3 regions of the Streptomyces sp. NBC_00009 genome follow, and region 1 is predicted to be linked to each of the others. Evidence: riboswitches for the same ligand, from Rfam matches in the RefSeq annotation. Region 1 holds a riboswitch; each other region holds the start of a gene.
What was found. Region 1 has a riboswitch for thiamine pyrophosphate ahead of thiO (glycine oxidase ThiO). Riboswitches for the same ligand answer to the same signal wherever they lie in the genome.
Positions count from the first base shown of each region.

Region 1 (6,021 bases):
TGGCGATCTCGGCCTTCAGGCCCACGTCCTGCAGGTCGGCGATGGCGTCCTCCTCGGACTCGCCCGTCACGTCCGGGACGTCCACCGCGCTGCCCCTGCTGACCACGAGCGCGATGGCCGAGCCGGCCTTGCGCGTGGTGCCGGACTCCGGGTCCGTGGCGATCACTGCCCCCTTGGGGACGTCCTCGTCGAACTCCTTGGTGACCATGCCGGGCTCCAGGCCCGCGTCCTTCAGCCGGCGCTCGGCCTTGCCGAGGGGCGTGCCCTGGAGGTCGGGGACCTTCACGGTCTCCGGGCCCAGGGACACCGTCAGATCCACCGCCCCGTTGTCCCGGATGCGGGCGCCCACCTCGGGGTCGCTGGCTATCACGGTGCCGCGCTTCACGGTGTCGCTGTACGCACGCTTGACGTGCCCGAGGTCGAGGCCGGCCTCGCCGAGCCGCTCCTTGGCCTGCGTCTGTGTCTTGGCGAGCAGCGGCGGGACCTTCGTGAACTGGCCCGAGTTGATGTACCAGACGCCCGCGCCGAGGCCGAGGGCGAGCAGCACGGCCGCGACGGCCGCGAGCACACCGCGCCGCGGACGACGCCTCCGGGAAGGGGCGGGCGGCGGGGGCGGCGTCTCGAAGCGGCTCGTGCGGTTCAGCTCCGCCTGCGGGTCCTGGTCGTCGGCCGGCAGCGGGAGCTGTACGCCCCTGGTCCGCAGTGCCCGCGGGATCACGCTCGTACGGTCGTCTGAGATGTCACGGTCCCCGAGGTCCTCGGGGCGTGCGGCCGGCGGCACCGCGTCGAGCTGCGCGTCCGTGAGGGCGGCCCTGGCCGCCCTGACCTGGGCGAGCAGCGCCACCGCGTCGTACGGCCTGAGGTCGGGCGTGCGCGCGGTCGCGGACGCGACGAGCTCGTCCAGCTCCGCGGGCAGGCCGGGAACGGACGTGGACGGGGGCGGCACGTCCTCGTTCAGATGCTGGTAGAGGACCTGGGCGGGGGAGTCGCCCGAGTGCGGCTTGGCGCCCGTGAGCATCTCGTAGAGCACCACCCCGCACGCGTACACGTCGACGCGGGGGTCCGCGGTGCCCGACTCGATCTGCTCGGGGGCGAGATAGGAGACGGTGCCGAGGACGGCGCCCGTGGTGTTCGTGACGGTGTCCACGGCCCGTACGAGGCCGAAGTCCGCCACCTTCACGCGGCCGTCGTCCCCTATGAGGACGTTCTCCGGCTTCATGTCGCGGTGCACGAATCCCGCGCGGTGCGCGGCGCCGAGCGCGGCGAGGACCGGCTCCAGGATGTCGAGCGCGGCGCGCGGCCGCAGTGCCCCGCGGTCCCTCAGGACGTCCCGCAGGGTGCAGCCCGCGACGTACTCCATCGCCAGATAGACGTACTGGCCGTCCGCGCCCTGGTCGAAGACCCCGACCACATTCGGGTGGGAGAGCCGGGCGACGGACTTGGCCTCGCGGATGAAACGCTCGACGAACGAGACGTCGGCGGCGAGGGCCGGGTGCATCACTTTGAGCGCGAGCACGCGGTCGAGGCGGGTGTCCACGGCCCTGTAGACCGTGGCCATCCCGCCGACCGCGATGCGTGCGTCGACGCGGTACCGGCCGTCGAGCACCTGCCCGACGAGAGGGTCCTGAAGGGTCGTGTCCACGCAGGTGAGTGTACGAGCCGCCGCCGACACCCGGCTCCGCAGTCGTCCGCAAGCGGCCGTACTGCAGCAGAGCTGTAACCGTGCTGTACGGCCCTCAGAACGCGGGCCGCTCCGGGTCGAGCCTGGCCATCCCGGACACGGGCGAGGAGGCCTCGGCGAAGTGCCTGCGGGGGATACGGCCCGCCCGGAACGCCAGCCGCCCCGCCTCGACCGCGTGCCGCATGCCCTCCGCCATCAGGGTCGGCTCCTGCGCGCGGGTGACCGCCGAGGCGAGCATCACACCGGCGCACCCCAGCTCCATCGCCAGCGCCGCGTCGGACGCCGTCCCGGCACCCGCGTCCAGGATCACCGGCACGCGCGCGTGCTCGGTGATCAGCTGGAAGTTGTGCGGGTTGCGGATACCGAGCCCGGAGCCGATGGGGGAGCCGAGCGGCATGACCGCGGCACAGCCCACGTCCTCCAGCTTCCGCGCGAGCACCGGGTCGTCGTTCGTGTACGGCAGCACGGTGAAGCCGTCGTCGACGAGGATCTCCGCCGCGTCCAGGAGCTCGATCGGGTCGGGCAGCAGGGTGCGCTCGTCCGCGATGACCTCCAGCTTGACCAGGTCGGTGCCGAGCGCCTCGCGCGCGAGGCGGGCGGTCAGGACGGCCTCACCGGCGGTGAAACAGCCCGCCGTGTTCGGCAGCACCTGGATCCCCAGCTTCTCCAGTACGGAGAGCACGGAGCCCTGCACGCTCGCGTCCACACGCCGCATCGCGACGGTCGTCAGCTCCGTGCCGGACGCGACGAGGGAGCGTTCCAGGACATCGAGGCTGGGCGCCCCGCCCGTGCCCATGATCAGCCGGGACGAGAAGGACGTACCGCCGATGACCAAGGAGTCGTCAGCCATGGGTTCAGCCTCCCTGGACCGCGGTGAGGACCTCGACGCGGTCCCCGTCCGTGAGTGCGGTGACGGCCCACTGGGTGCGCGGGACGACGGTTTCGTTGAGTGCGGCGGCGACACCGGACGGCGCGCTGGTCAGCGCGGAGACGAGGGCGTCGAGCGTGGTGCCCGGGGCGACCTGGCGGCCCTCGCCGTTCACGGATACGTGGGTGACGGACACGGTCATACGGACTGCTCCACAGAGACGGGTGCGGGGACGGCGTCGAAGCGCCGCGGGGTGAAGGGGCGGGCCACTTCGGGGAGTTCGCCGGTGGCGAGCGCGTGGGCCATGGAGTCGCCGGTGACCGGCGTGAGCAGCACGCCGTTGCGGTAGTGGCCGGTGGCGAGCAGCAGGCCCGTCAGCGCGGTCGGGCCGAGGATCGGGGCGTTGTCGGGGGAGCAGGGGCGCAGGCCCGCGCGGGTCTCCGTGAGCGGCAGCTCCGTGATGCCGGGCACCAGCTCGTGGGCGTCGCGCAGCAGCTCGTAGACGCCGCCCGCGGTGACCGTCGTGTCCCAGCCGAGCTCCTCACTGGTGGCTCCGACGACGAGCTCGCCGTTGACCCGGGGCACCAGGTAGAGGTTGCCGCCGCGTACGACGGCGCGCACGGTGCGGCTCAGGAACGGCGCGTACGCCTTCGGCACGGTCAGGCGCAGTACCTGCCCCTTCACCGGGCGCACCGGCGGCAGCACGTCGTCCGGGACCCCGGCGAGCCTGCCGCTGAGGCTGCCGCCGGCGAGGACGACCTGGTCCGCGTCGAGCCCGGTGCCGTCGGCGAGGACCACGCCGCGCGCGCCCTCGCGGACGACTGTCAGCCGCTCGGCCCACTGCCGGTGGAACTGCACCCCGGCCAGCTCGCAGGCCGCGACAAGGGCCTTCGCGAGGCGTCTCGGGTCGATCTGGTGGTCACCGTCGACGCGCAGGCCGCCCCGCACGGACGGGGCCAGCATCGGTTCGAGGCGCCGGCACTCACGGCCCGACAGCCACTCCGAGTCCAGGCCCGACTTGTGCTGGAGGGCGTGCAGTTCCCGAAGGTGTGCGCGGTCGTCCGAGTCGAGCGCGACGGCGAGGGTGCCGCACGCGCGGTAGCCGAGGTCGAGCCCGGTGGCCTCGGAGAGCTCGGCCGCGAACGCCGGATAGCGGCGCGCGGACTCCACGTTGAGGCCGAGGAGGGTCTGTTCGGCTTCTCCGTAGTGCAGTTCGGTGACGGCGGCGAGCATCCCGGCCGCCACCTGAGCGGCCCCGCCGCCCGGTTCGGGGTCCACGACCGCGGTGCGCAGCCCGCGCTGCGCGGCCCGCCACGCGGTGACGAGACCGATGATCCCGCCGCCCACGATCAGGACGTCGGAGCCTTCTGAAGTACGCGACATGGGCGTCCAGCCCCTCCCTTCGCCGGCATGACCCGGATCAGGTTCGTACGGTCGGAGGCCGTCCCAGCCTCCCTCTCAGCCCGGTACGTCCGGGCTCCCGCGAGTGCTTTACGGTGACCACCCTAAACCGTCCCCGCGACCCTCAGTAAGGGAGCCCGCCCGCATGGCCCGCTCGCTCGACGGACTCGTACTCGCCCCGGTCGCCGACCAGGCTCCAGGTCAGGTGGGTACGCGGACGCGGTTCACGTACCACGAGGAGGACGGCCGGATCTGGGCCGAGTACGCGGGCGGGGACGTGGTGCGCGGCCACCTCGTGGGCACCCGTGAGGGCGACCGGATCGACTTCAGGTACGTACAGCTGAAGACGGACGCGACGACCTCCTCCGGGCACTGTGTCTCGCTCGTCGTGGACCTTCCCGACGGGCGGGTGCGGCTGGACGAGACGTGGGAGTGGGAGTCGCAGGCGGGCAGCGGGACGAGCGTCGTCGAAGAGGTCCCCGGCGCCTGACGGCGGGAGCGCGGGCGGCCGGAGCGGTCAAACCGGCGGCCGGTGTGGAAGACGTCACGGGACCGGAGTGCCGCGGCCCGCTGACTGACTGAACGTCAGGTGCATATGGTGATCCGGTGAGCGAGCAGACCCAGAACCAGGCACCGGTGCCCCAGGCAGGGCGGCACGTCGTCATCGTCGGCGCCGGGATGGCGGGGGTCCAGACCGCCGTGGCCCTGCGCGAACAGGGCTTCACCGGCGCTGTCACGCTGATCGGCGCTGAACCCCACCAGCCGTACGACCGGCCCCCGCTGTCCAAGGCCGTCCTGCTCGGCAAGGCCGAGGGGTCCGCCTTCGACGTCGACTTCGAAGCACTCGACATCACGCTCGAACTGGGCCGCGAGGTCACCGGCGTACGTCCCGCCGAGCACACCCTCGACACCGCCACCGGACCCGCCCCCTACGACGTCCTCGTCCTCGCGACCGGCGCCGAACCCATCAGGCTGCCCGGTACGGAGGACATCCAGGGCGTCCATCTGCTGCGCACGCTCGACGACGCCGAACGCCTGCGCCCCGTCCTCGCCGCGCAGCGCGACATCGTCGTCGTGGGCGCGGGCTGGATCGGCGCCGAGTTCGCCACCGCGGCCCGCGAGGCCGGATGCGCGGTCACCGTCGTCGAGGCGGCCGAGCGGCCGCTCGCCGGGGCGCTGCCCGAGGAGGTCGCCGCCCCCATGGCCGCCTGGTACGCGGACGCCGGGGCGGAACTGCGCACCCACGCGCGCGTGGAGCACGTCGAACCCGGTGCCGTCCTCCTCGACGACGGCACCCGGGTGCCCGCCGGAGCCGTGGTCGTCGGCATCGGGGCCCGCCCCGCCACCGGCTGGCTCACCGGCTCCGGCATCACGCTCGGCGCCCACAGCGAGGTCGTGGCGGACGACCGCCTGCGCACCTCCGAGCCCGATGTGTACGCGGTCGGTGACTGCTCGTCCTTCCCTTCGGGCCGGTACGGCGAGCGCCTGATGGTCCACCACTGGGACAACGCGCTCCAGGGCCCCCGCACGGTCGCCGCCAACATCATCGGCGAGAGCCCGGCGACGTACGACCCGGTGCCGTACTTCTGGTCGGAGCAGTTCGGTCGCTTCGTGCAGTACGCCGGGCATCACGCGGCAGCCGACACCACCGTGTGGCGCGGCGATCCGCAGGGCGCGTCCTGGAGTGTGTGCTGGCTGCGCGAGAGCCGTCTCGTTGCCGTCCTCGCCGTGGGCCGCCCGCGTGACCTGGCGCAAGGGCGCAAGCTCATCGAGTCGGGCGTCCCGCTGGACCCGCAGGTCATCAGCGACCCGGCCCGTCCCCTGAAGGCCGCCGTCGTGTAACCGCCCCGCGCGGGCGAGGGGCCTTTTGCGCGGCCGCGTTTCCCACTGTCAGTCCGGGATGGCACGCTTGTCCTGTGACCGAGATTGACGCAAAGATCGATGCTCTCGTCCCCGAGTGGCTCACCCTCCCCGACATCGCCGAGCAGTTCGGCGTGGAGGTGACGCGTGTGCGGCAGCTGGTGAAGGAAGGCCAGGTGATCGCCGTACGCCGCGGTGAGAACAGGGCGCT
Region 1 is NZ_CP108312.1:5,886,792-5,892,812, forward strand. It holds gene pknB (Stk1 family PASTA domain-containing Ser/Thr kinase) at 1-1,642, opposite strand, end outside; gene OHA58_RS26560 (thiazole synthase) at 1,737-2,531, opposite strand; gene thiS (sulfur carrier protein ThiS) at 2,536-2,751, opposite strand; gene thiO (glycine oxidase ThiO) at 2,748-3,932, opposite strand; TPP riboswitch at 3,930-4,043, opposite strand; gene OHA58_RS26575 (hypothetical protein) at 4,096-4,440, shown strand; gene OHA58_RS26580 (NAD(P)/FAD-dependent oxidoreductase) at 4,557-5,792, shown strand; gene OHA58_RS26585 (Rv2175c family DNA-binding protein) at 5,867-6,021, shown strand, end outside.

Region 2 (6,021 bases), 3.7 Mb from region 1:
TGCGCCGCGTCGACGAGGCGCAGCGCGCTCTCCCGCCGGCGCACGCTCCAGGCGTGCACGGCGAGGATGATCCCCACGGCGGCGAACTGCACGATCGTGAGGACGGCCGCCGTGGAGAGGTCGAAGATCTGCGCGGTCTGCCGGTAGATCTCCACCTCAAGAGTGGAGAACGTCGGCCCGCCGAGGATCTGGACCACGCCGAACGACGTGAACGTGAAGAGGAAGACCATCAGCGCGGCGGCCGCGACGGCGGGCCCGAGCGCGGGCAGCGTCACCTTCCGCCAGGCCGTCCAGCGGGAGGCGCCCAGCATCCGGGCGGCCTCCTCCTGCCGCGGGTCGAGCTGCGACCACAGTCCGCCGACGGTGCGCACGACGACGGCGTAGTTGAAGAAGACATGGGCGAGCAGGATCGCCCACACCGTGGTGTCGAGGCGTACGCCCCACAGACCGTCGAGCAGCCCGCCGCGGCCGACCAGCGCCAGGAACGCCGTGCCGACGACGACGGTCGGCAGCACGAACGGCACGGTGACGGCGGCCCTCAGAACCTGCTTGCCCCTGAACTCGAAGCGCGCGAAGACGTACGCGCCGGGGAGCGCGATCAGCAGCGTGAGCACGGTCGAGGCGAACGCCTGCCAGGTCGTGAACCACAGGACGTGCCGGATGTCGGACTGCCCGAGCACGTCGGCGATCCGCCCGAACTGCCAGTGGCCGCCCGCCTTCAGGCCGCGGGAGACGATCGCCGCGACCGGATAGGCGAAGAAGATCGCGAAGAACGCGACGGGCACGGCCATCAGGCCGAGCCGCGCCGCGCTCCCGCTGCGACGACCCTTACGGGGCTCTGCCGGAGGCTTTACCAGGTGCTTTGCCGGGCGCTTGGCCGGGTGCTTGGCCGGGTGCTTGGCCGGGTGCTTGGCCGGGCGCTCGGCCGGAGGTCCTCCGGGGGGCGTTACTTCAGTACGAGTGAGGTCCACGACTTGACCCAGGCGTCACGGTTGTCGGCGATCTTCTTCGGGGCCATGGTCTTCGGGGCGTCGACCTTGACGTCGTACTTCGCGTAGTCGGCGGGCAGGGCCGCGTCCTTCGTCACCGGGTCCACGAACATGTTCAGCGGCATGTCCTGCTGGAACTGCTTCGCGATCAGGAAGTCGAGGAGCGCCTTGCCGCCCTTCTCGTTCTTCGCGTTGCTCAGCAGGCCCGCGAACTCGGTCTGGCGGAAGCAGGTGCCGGTCGCGACCCCGGTCGGGGCGGACTTCGGCTGCGGGTCCGAGTAGATCGCCTCGGCCGGCGGCGACGACGCGTAGGACACGACGAGCGGCCGGTCGCCGCCCGCCTTCCTGCCACCGGCGGAGCCCGAGAACTCCTCGTTGTAGGCCTGCTCCCAGCCGTCGACGACCTTCACGCCGTTGGCCTTGAGCTTCTTCCAGTAGCCCTGCCAGCCGTTGTCCCCGTACTGCGCGGCGCTGCCCAGCAGGAAGCCGAGGCCGGGCGACGACGTCGACACGTTCTCCGTGACCAGCAGGTTCTTGTACGCGGGCTTGGCGAGGTCGTCGAACGAGGCGGGCGGCGTCAGCTTGTGATCGGCGAAGTACTTCTTGTCGTAGTTGACGCAGATGTTGCCGGTGTCGATCGGGGTGACCCGGTGCTTGTCCTTGTCGAGCTGGTACTCGGTCCCCACCTGGTCCAGGCCCTTGGCCTCGTACGGCTGGAAGAGCCCGTTGTCGAGGGCGCGCGACAGGAGCGTGTTGTCGACGCCGAAGAGGACGTCGCCCTGCGGGTTGTCCTTGGACAGGATGGCCTTGTTCACGGCCTCGCCCGCGTCACCGTCCTTCAGGACCGTGACCTTGTAGCCGGAACGCTTCTCGAAGTCCTTGAGCACGCTCTTGGATACGGCCCACGAGTCATGGCTGACAAGGGTGACGGTCTTGGAGTCCGCCGAGTCCTTGCCGGAGCCGGACCCCCCGCACGCGGAGAGCGTGACGAGTCCGAGACCGGCCGCCACGGCGACGGCCGTGGCCTTGATGATCGTGCTCACTTAAGTTCCCTCCTGGGTGACCAGGAAGAGACGCGGCCCTGCCCGGGATCGCGGACGATTCCCGGGCAGGGCGCAACAGCTTGAGTGGCGACCGAACTTCCTACCCAGAATGACCTGGGCAAGGTTCAGAGGGTCTGCGGCCGATGCCGCACTCTCAGCGCTGTGGCGCTCCCCTGTCGGAATATGAAGATGTACGTACGCCAGTCAGGTTACCGCTCGGTGGCGGCGAGCTGACCGCACGCCCCGTCGATCTCCTGGCCACGGGTGTCGCGGACGGTGACCGGCACGCCGTGGGCCGCGATGGCCTCGACGAACGCCTTCTCGTCCTCGGGGCGCGAGGCCGTCCACTTCGAGCCCGGCGTCGGGTTCAGCGGGATCAGGTTGACGTGGACGCGCTTGCCCTTGAGCAGGCGGCCGAGCCGGTCACCGCGCCAGGCCTGGTCGTTGATGTCCCGGATGAGCGCGTACTCGATCGAGATGCGGCGGCCCGACTTCTCGGAGTACTCCCACGCCGCGTCGAGGACCTCGCGGACCTTCCAGCGCGTGTTGACCGGGACGAGGGTGTCGCGCAGGTCGTCGTCGGGGGCGTGCAGCGAGACGGCGAGGCGGCACTTGAGGCCCTCGTCGGCGAACCGGTGCATGGCGGGGACCAGACCGACGGTCGAGACGGTGATCCCGCGCTGCGAGAGACCGACGCCGTCCGGCTCGGGGTCGGTGAGCGCGCGGATGGCGCCGACGACCCGCTTGTAGTTGGCCAGGGGCTCGCCCATGCCCATGAAGACGATGTTGCTCAGGCGCGCCGGGCCGCCCGGGATCTCGCCGTCGCGCAGCGCGCGCATGCCGTCGACGATCTGGTGCACGATCTCGCCCGTCGACAGGTTCCGGTCGAGACCGGCCTGTCCCGTGGCGCAGAACGGGCAGTTCATTCCGCAGCCCGCCTGCGAGCTGATGCACATGGTGACCCGGTCCGGGTAGCGCATCAGTACGGACTCGACGAGCGTGCCGTCGAAGAGCCGCCACAGGGTCTTGCGGGTGGTGTCCTGGTCCGTCGACAGATGCCGGACGACCGTCATCAGCTCCGGAAGCAGCGCCTCCTGCAGCTTGCCGCGCGAGCCGGCGGGGATGTCGGTCCACTCCGCGGGATCGTGCGCGAACCGCGAGAAGTAGTGCTGCGACAGCTGCTTGGCGCGGAACGGCTTCTCACCGATCGCGGCGACGGCCTCCTTCCGCTCGGCGGGCGAGAGGTCGGCGAGGTGCCGCGGCGGCTTCTTGGCTCCGCGCGGGGCAACGAAAGTGAGTTCTCCGGGCTTAGGCATAACCCTTCCAGTGTCGCAGACATACGACAACGGGCCCGCCGCCCTGTGGACAACGAGCCCGTCACCTGAAACCGCGCAGGTCAGCCGGGATTTGCGGGTCGGTCAGCCGACGCCGACAAAGATCACCAGGAGCAGCCAGACCACCGGCGCCGTCGGGAGCAGCGAGTCGAGGCGGTCCATGATCCCGCCGTGCCCGGGGAGGAGCGTGCCCATGTCCTTGATCCCGAGGTCGCGCTTGATCATCGACTCGCCGAGGTCGCCGAGCGTGGCGCTGGCCGCGACCGCGAGCCCGAGCAGCAGGCCCTGCCACCAGGCACCGTCGTCGATCAGGAACTGCATGCACAGCGCGCCGGCGGCCATCGCGAACGTCACCGCGCCGACCAGGCCCTCGCGGGTCTTGCCGGGGCTGATGCGCGGGGCGAGCTTGTGCTTGCCGAAACGCCAGCCGATCGCGTACGCGCCGGTGTCGCTGACGACCGTGAGCAGCAGGAACGTCAGGACGCGCTGCGGCCCGTCGTCCGCGGTGAGCATCAGCGCCACGAAGGTCGCGAGGAACGGTACGTAGAACGCGGCGAAGACACCGGCCGTGACGTCCCTGAGGTAGCCCTCGGGGGGCTCCGTCATGCGCCAGACCAGGACCGCGAGCGCGGTGAGCGCCATCGCCACCCAGGCGCCCTCGGTGCCGCGGACGTATCCGGCGACGACCATCGCCGCTCCGCCGATCGCGAGCGGCACGAGGGGCGCCTTGATGCCCTTGCGCTCCTCGAGCCGCGAGGTGAGCTCCCAGAGGCCGACGACGACGGCCACCGCTATCACGCCGATGAACACGGCCTTGACGATGAAGAGCGACGCGACGATCACCGCGCCGAGCCCCACCCCGACTCCTATGGCTGCCCCAAGGTCACGGCCCGCGCTCTTCTTCGGCGGTGCGGGGGCGGGCTGTGCGGCGCTTGGCATGGGCTCCTGCCGGCTCTCGTGCTGCGCCTCGTGCGGCGTCACATACGGCGTCTGATGCTGTGTCGGATGCTGCGGTTCGTGCTGTGCCCCGCGCGGCTGCTCGTACTGAGAGTTCCCGCGCGGCTGCTCGTGCCGGGGCCCGTGAGGGTGCTCGTGCTGCGTCCCGCCCGGCGACTCGTCGCGGAACAGGGGACCGCTCGGCCGAGCAGCCCCCCGATCGTCGTCCTGGTCACGACCACCGGCAGGCACGTCGGGCATTTCGGGCACGATGGGCATGGGCCGAGTCTCCTCAACCGCATGCTGTTCGTACGCGGGACCCGCCGGGGAAGCCCCCTGGGAAGGCCCCTGGTCGGGCGGCCCCCAGTACCCGGCTCCGGTCGGCGCTCCCCAGGAAGAGTCGTTCACGGATTCCTCAGACCTCGAGCAGCTCGGCTTCCTTGTGCTTGAGCAGCTCGTCCACCTGGGCGACGTACTTCGCGGTGGTGTCGTCGAGCTCCTTCTCGGCCCGGCGGCCCTCGTCCTCGCCGACCTCGCCGTCCTTGACCAGCTTGTCGATCGTCTCCTTGGCCTTGCGGCGGATGGAGCGGATCGAGATCTTGGAGTCCTCGGCCTTGGTCTTGGCGACCTTGATGTACTCCTTGCGGCGGTCCTGGGTCAGCTCAGGGAACGTCACACGGATGATGTTGCCGTCGTTGCTCGGGTTGACGCCGAGGTCGGAGTCGCGGATCGCCTGCTCGATGTTGCGCAGCGCGCTCTTGTCGAACGGGGTCACCACGGCCATCCGCGGCTCGGGCACGGAGAACGAGGCCAACTGGTTGATCGGGGTCAGCGCGCCGTAGTAGTCCGCCACGATCTTGTTGAACATCGCCGGGTGCGCACGGCCGGTGCGGATCGCGGCGAAGTCCTCCTTGGCGACCACGACGGCCTTCTCCATCTTCTCCTCGGCCTCGAGGAGGGTCTCTTCGATCACCACTTGCTCCTGCGTGTCTTGAGTGAGGCCCGGCATGCGCCCAGGGCGGCCGGCTGCGTCGTGTGTCTTTCCTGCACGGTGTCCGACCGGCAGGACATTGTCCATCCCCTGGCGGGGGGGGGTCGTGTCAGGCCCGCGTTCCGTGGTCGCCCACGAGCGTGCCGATCTTCTCACCCTTGACCGCTCGCGCGATATTGCCCTCGGCGAGCAGTTCGAAGACAAGGATGGGCAGCTTGTTGTCGCGGCACAGGGTGATCGCGGTCATGTCGGCGACCTTGAGGTCGCGGGTGATGACCTCGCCGTAGCTGAGCGCGTCGAACTTCACGGCCTCGGGGTTGGTCTTCGGGTCGGAGTCGTAGACCCCGTCCACCCCGTTCTTGCCCATGAGCAGCGCCTCGGCGTCGATCTCCAGGGCGCGCTGGGCGGCGGTCGTGTCGGTGGAGAAGTACGGCATGCCCATACCGGCGCCGAAGATGACGACGCGGCCCTTCTCCAGGTGGCGCACGGCGCGCAGCGGGATGTACGGCTCGGCGACCTGCCCCATGGTGATGGCGGTCTGCACGCGGCTGTCGATGCCCTCCTTCTCCAGGAAGTCCTGGAGCGCGAGGCAGTTCATGACGGTGCCGAGCATGCCCATGTAGTCGGAGCGGGCCCGGTCCATGCCGCGCTGCTGGAGCTCGGCGCCGCGGAAGAAGTTGCCGCCGCCGATGACGACGGCGATCTGCGCGCCGTCGCGCACGACGGCC
Region 2 is NZ_CP108312.1:2,150,287-2,156,307, forward strand. It holds gene OHA58_RS09495 (ABC transporter permease) at 1-791, opposite strand, end outside; gene OHA58_RS09500 (thiamine ABC transporter substrate binding subunit) at 947-2,032, opposite strand; TPP riboswitch at 2,112-2,217, opposite strand; gene rlmN (23S rRNA (adenine(2503)-C(2))-methyltransferase RlmN) at 2,242-3,348, opposite strand; gene OHA58_RS09510 (phosphatidate cytidylyltransferase) at 3,451-4,710, opposite strand; gene frr (ribosome recycling factor) at 4,718-5,275, opposite strand; gene pyrH (UMP kinase) at 5,403-6,021, opposite strand, start outside.
Region 2: another riboswitch for thiamine pyrophosphate. It lies ahead of OHA58_RS09500 (thiamine ABC transporter substrate binding subunit); the one in region 1 lies ahead of thiO (glycine oxidase ThiO).

Region 3 (6,021 bases), 1.9 Mb from region 1:
GGCGAGGTAGGTACCGAGGACGCGGCGGACGGATCCGAGGACAGCCGCCCGCAGATCGAGGGCCCGCACGTGTACGCGGGCGGGCTCGCGATCGCGATGGACGGCGGAGTGACCATGGCCGGAAAGCTGCTGGTCCAGCAACTCCCCATGGATAGCTAGGCGTTCCCCGGGCAGGCGCACCGAACGGGGGCTCAGTCCGGCCACCGGGCCGAATTCGGGAAACCCCCTGTCACCGCGTGCCGTCACCGCTCTACCATCGGCTTATCCGTAGCAGGCTCCCCTCCGGTTCTGCCCGACGGCTCGTAACCATGCGAGCCCCCAAGCCCTACGGAGCATCGGGGGATGCACATGAACAGCGCTCCGCACCTGCTGAACGAGGACCGCCCCGAGTTCGAGCGGATCCTCGATGAGGCGCTGCGTACCGCACCGGACCGCCCTGATCTCGCCGCAGTGGGGCAGCGGCTCAACCCCGAACAACTGCGCACCATGGCGCTCAACGCCACCGCGCTGATCACGGCCGCCGCAGCGACCGAGTACCAGAACTACGTGAAGGTCCGCGCCGACCTGCGCGCCTCGCCCCGGCCCGTACGTCCGCTGCGCGAAGGAGGAAGCGCGGCGGAGTCCGGCGGCGGAGCGATCGGCCTGGCCGCCACTGTGGGCGAGGTGGCGGAGACCACCGGCGCCGGCGTCATAGCCGTCGTCGCGGTGCTCGCCCCCCTGCTCGCCGGGACGGCTGCCGCGATCTTCCTGCTCGTCGGCTACATCCTGAAGATGCTCGATCCGGAACCGGCGTTCGCCCAGACCCTGTTGACGGCCGGCTGGGTGTTCGGCGCGCTGACGGCGGCGGGGATTCTTGTCGCCGGCGTGGGCCTGCTGCTCACCGCTCTGCGCAACGGCGCGACGTCCTTGCAGGCCGGCGCGCACAGCGAGTCGAACGAGGAGGTGGACCGGGCCAGGGAAGCCTGGTGCCTGGTGCTCCTGGAGCGCGGCATCCTGCCGTTCCTCCGGGAGGCCCTCGCGGAACCACCGCCGGCCCCCGCCAACCGCGGGGGCGGCCCCGGAACCGCGGGCCGCATGCCGCATCTCGGGTACAACAGGCCCGGGTTCAGCAGCCCGGGCACCGACAGCGGCTCCCCTGCGGCCCCGCGCCCGACGTACTCGAGCCCGGACTTCACAAGCCCCGACTTCGGAGGCCCGGACCACCAGCCGGACTAGGGTCTTTCGTTTGGATCAGGCTGGATCAGGGAGCGGGGTCATGGGGGTCCCCCTGCTCGAGCGCAGCCGAGAGCTCGGGGGAGTCGGTGATTGACGGCAACGCCGCAGTTACGCGTGCCAGACCCCGCGAGCCCAGCCCGCTCCAAACAAGAGGCCCTGGGGCCTGCCAGGCCTGGTCCCGGAACACCCTGTCCACCGGCCGCGAAGGGCGACCGGTGGACAGCGCGCGGCGCCTGTGGGCGCGCGGGCGAGGTCAGTCCGCGATCGGCAGATAGACCCGGTTGCCCGCGGCGGCGAACTCCTTGGACTTCTCCGCCATGCCCTCCTCGATCTCGCTCTTGGTACCGCCGTGCTGGCGGCGGATGTCCTGGGAGATCTTCATCGAGCAGAACTTCGGACCGCACATGGAGCAGAAGTGGGCCGTCTTCGCGGGCTCGGCCGGGAGCGTCTCGTCGTGGAACTCCCTTGCCGTGTCCGGGTCGAGGGCCAGATTGAACTGGTCCTCCCAGCGGAACTCGAAGCGCGCGTCGGAGAGGGCGTCGTCCCACTCCTGGGCACCCGGGTGTCCCTTGGCCAGGTCCGCCGCGTGGGCCGCGATCTTGTAGGTGATGACGCCGGTCTTCACGTCGTCACGGTTGGGCAGGCCCAGGTGCTCCTTGGGCGTGACGTAGCAGAGCATCGCCGTGCCCCACCACGCGATCATCGCGGCTCCGATGCCGGAGGTGATGTGGTCGTACGCAGGGGCGATGTCGGTCGTCAGCGGGCCGAGTGTGTAGAAGGGCGCCTCCTCGCACACCTCCTGCTGAAGGTCGATGTTCTCCTTGATCTTGTGCATCGGGACGTGCCCGGGGCCCTCGATCATCGTCTGGACGTTGAAGCTCTTCGCGATCGTGTTGAGCTCCCCGAGCGTCTTCAGCTCGGCGAACTGCGCTTCGTCGTTGGCGTCCGCGATCGAGCCCGGCCGCAGGCCGTCGCCCAGCGAGTACGTGACGTCGTACGCCGCGAGGATCTCGCAGAGCTCCGCGAAATTCTCGTAGAGGAAGCTCTCCTTGTGGTGCGCCAGGCACCAGGCGGCCATGATCGAACCGCCGCGCGAGACGATGCCCGTCTTGCGGTTGGCGGTGAGCGGGACGTACGGCAGCCGCACGCCCGCGTGGACCGTCATGTAGTCCACGCCCTGCTCGGCCTGCTCGATGACCGTGTCCTTGTAGATCTCCCAGGTCAGCTCCTCGGCGCGGCCGTCGACCTTCTCCAGCGCCTGGTAGAGCGGGACCGTGCCGATCGGGACGGGGGAGTTGCGCAGGACCCATTCGCGCGTGGTGTGGATGTTGCGGCCGGTGGAGAGGTCCATGACGGTGTCGGCGCCCCAGCGGGTCGCCCATGTCATCTTCTCCACCTCCTCCTCGATGGACGAAGTGACCGCGGAGTTGCCGATGTTGGCGTTGACCTTCACCAGGAACCGCTTGCCGATGATCATCGGCTCGATCTCCGGGTGGTTGACGTTGGCCGGCAGGACCGCGCGGCCCGCGGCGATCTCCTCGCGGAGGACCTCCGGCTCCACGTTCTCCCGGATGGCCACGTACTCCATCTCGGGCGTGACCTCCCCGCGCCTGGCGTACGCGAGTTGGGTCACCGCCTGGCCGTCACGCCCGCGACGAGGCTGGCGGGGGCGGCCGGGGAAGACCGCGTCGAGGTTGCGCAGACCGCCGCGCGGCGAAGTGTGCTTGATGCCGTCGTCCTCGGGGCGGACCGGGCGGCCCGCATACTCCTCGGTGTCGCCACGGCTGATGATCCAGTTCTCCCGCAGCGGCGCGAGGCCCCTGCGGACGTCGGTGTCGACACTCGGATCGGTGTACGGCCCGGACGTGTCGTAGAGCGTGACCGCCGTGCCGTTGGTGAGGTGCACCTGGCGGACCGGCACCTGGAGGTCGGGGCGTGAGCCCGTGACGTACCCCTTGTGCCAGCCGATGGACTTCCCGGCCTCGCCCGTCTCTGCGGACAGGTTGGAGGCAGGCGTGCGTGCGTCCGATGTGGTCATGAGACCTACTCCCTACGCCGGCATTACCCGGTAACAGGTTCGGCGGTCGACGCAGCGGCTTCCGTCGGGCGATGTTTCATGTGAAACATCGCCGAAGCGGAGGTCAGCGCCCTCTCAGCCCGGTGCTCCGAGCTCCCGCGTGTGCAAAGGTGCCCCCACGCTAGCGTCATTTCTGGCGTGCTGAACAGAGGGCCCCTGCCGTTCTTGCGATGATCGGGCGGTGACCAGCACGCAGCAGCCCCCGCCCCCGCCGCCGCATCCGCCCCATGACCAGGGGGGCGGAGGGCACGGGCACTCCCACAGTCACGGCCCTGCCGCGCCTGTTTCCAAGCATCTGCGCAAGGTCATCGCCGCGGTGCTCATCCCGTTCTCCGTGGCGGTCGTCGTCGGCCTCGTGGTGCTCTGGCCCGGCGGCGCCCCCTCCCATGCCCGTACGGGCGTCGGCTTCGACCGGCAGACCCAGCAGGGCACCGTCACTCGCGTCGACAAGGTCGACTGCAAGTCCGTGAACGCCTCGGGCGAGACCCCCACCGGCGATACATCCACCGCCGAGGGCCAGTCCGCCGAGCAGCAGGCGAAGGGCACATGCGAGAAGGCAACCGTCCGCGTCGACAGCGGCAAGGACACCGGCCGTACGTTCACGGAGATCGTGCAGCCGGACTCACCACGGCAGTTGCACGAGGGCCAGAAGGTGATCGTGGCCTACGCGCCCGACGCGCCCAAGGAACTTCAGTACTCCGTCACCGATGTGAACCGCAGGCTCCCGATGGCACTGCTGGCCGGGATCTTCGCGCTGGCCGTGGTCGTCGTGGGCCGGCTGCGGGGCGTCATGGCGCTCGTCGCGCTGGCGATCAGCTTCATGGTGCTGACCTTCTTCATCCTGCCCGCGATCCTTCAGGGCTCGAATCCGCTGGTGGTGGCGGTGGTCGGGGCGAGCGCCATCATGCTGATCGCGCTCTACCTGTGTCACGGTCTGACGGCCCGGACGTCGGTCGCGGTGCTCGGCACGCTGGTGTCGCTGGTCCTGATCGGTCTGCTCGGCTCGCTGTTCATCGGCTGGGCGGCGCTGACCGGCAACACGGACGACAACACGGGCCTGATCCACGGTCTTTACCCGTCCATCGACATGAGTGGTCTGCTGCTCGCCGGCGTCATCATCGGTTCGCTCGGTGTGCTCGACGATGTGACGGTCACGCAGACGTCGGCGGTGTGGGAGCTGCATCAGGCGGACCCGACGATGGGGCGGCGCGGTCTGTACCGCGCGGGCATCCGGATCGGCCGCGACCACATCGCGTCCGTGGTCAACACGCTTGTGCTGGCGTACGCGGGCGCGGCACTGCCGCTGTTGCTGCTCTTCTCTATCGCGCAGAGCAGTGTGGGCACCGTGGCCAACAGTGAACTGGTGGCCGTGGAGATCGTGCGGACTCTGGTGGGCTCGATCGGGCTGGTCGCCTCGGTGCCGGTGACGACCGCGCTCGCGGCTCTGGTGGTCTCCGCCGACCGACCGGGATCCCCGTCCGCTGCCGCGGCCGGTCCGGCACGCGGAGGAAGGGGCCGGCGTCGGAAGCGCTGAACCCCTGCGAGGGCACCCCGAGGGCGCCGGTCTGCTGAAGCGTTACATCAGTTGATCGTCCGCGGACTCCTGGAGCCCGTCAGCCCGCGCTCTGCTCCTCGGCGAGAATCCGGTCGAGTGCCTCGTCGAGATGCGTCTCGAAGTCGGCGAGTGCCCGCTCCTGGCCGAGCGGGACGAGCTTGTCGGTGCGGTCGAGGAAGGCGACGAGGGGAGCGACGCCCGCCCGGAACAGCGCCTGGTCACCACCCACTTGGAGCCGGATGTGCACCTCGCCCGGCATCTCGCCCGGGCTGCCCGCCAGTTCCACCGGCTCGATGCGCACATCGCCGTCGCCGCAGGGACCGGCCACCCCGTCCACCAGGAGCTCTCTACCGAAGGCCCAGGTCACCGGGGCGTCCCCGGGGAGGTGGAAGGTCAGCCGCACGGCGTAGGGATCAGCGGCGGCATACCGCAACTCCACCGGGATGCGGAACGAGAGTTCCTCGGAGACGAGGAAGCTCATCATGACCTCTGCTTGTACTGCCTGTACCGACTCGCGCATCGCCTACCCCGTCAATTTGCCGTCGATCGGCCGGGAATAGCCTTCCCGGCACCCTTCGCATCTTGCTTAACGTACATGCGGGATCACAAGGAGTGAGTTTTCAGATGCTGATAGAGAAGGCGAGTGTCCCCACGAGTTTCCCGACTTCGTTCTGCAACTGCCGGGCCGCGGACAGCAGACGACCGGCCTGATGAGACGGGAGGGAGACCGCCATCGTCGCCGCGGTGGACCCGACGGTGATGGGAAACGCGGCGCAGACCGTGCCCAACGCGTACTCCTGACGCTCCACGACCGGCTGCATCCGCCCCTGCCCGTTCAGCCGCCGCAGCAGCGCGCGGTCGTCGCGCACCGTGTACGGGGTGATCGAATACGCGGGATAGCGGTCGAGGTGATCGCGTCGGCTCTCGTCGTCGAGCTGGGCGAGGAGGCACTGGCCGATCGCGTGGGCGTGCCCCGTCTCGCGGAAGTCGGCCCATTCGGCGACCGCGGGATTCCCGGGCGTGTCGGCGACGGCCACGACTTCGATCTCGCCCTCGCGGTAGACCGAGAAGTACACCGGGACGCCGATGGCGTCGCGCCAGTGCTGCAGGGCGTCGGTGATCATGCCGCGACGATTCTGCTGCGCTCCGCTGTTACTCAGCCGCTCGGCCGCCG
Region 3 is NZ_CP108312.1:3,989,586-3,995,606, reverse strand. It holds gene OHA58_RS18030 (metallophosphoesterase family protein) at 1-159, shown strand, start outside; gene OHA58_RS18025 (hypothetical protein) at 343-1,215, shown strand; gene thiC (phosphomethylpyrimidine synthase ThiC) at 1,469-3,253, opposite strand; TPP riboswitch at 3,246-3,402, opposite strand; gene OHA58_RS18015 (YibE/F family protein) at 3,474-4,826, shown strand; gene OHA58_RS18010 (SsgA family sporulation/cell division regulator) at 4,906-5,367, opposite strand; gene OHA58_RS18005 (IclR family transcriptional regulator) at 5,468-6,021, opposite strand, start outside.
Region 3: another riboswitch for thiamine pyrophosphate. It lies ahead of thiC (phosphomethylpyrimidine synthase ThiC); the one in region 1 lies ahead of thiO (glycine oxidase ThiO).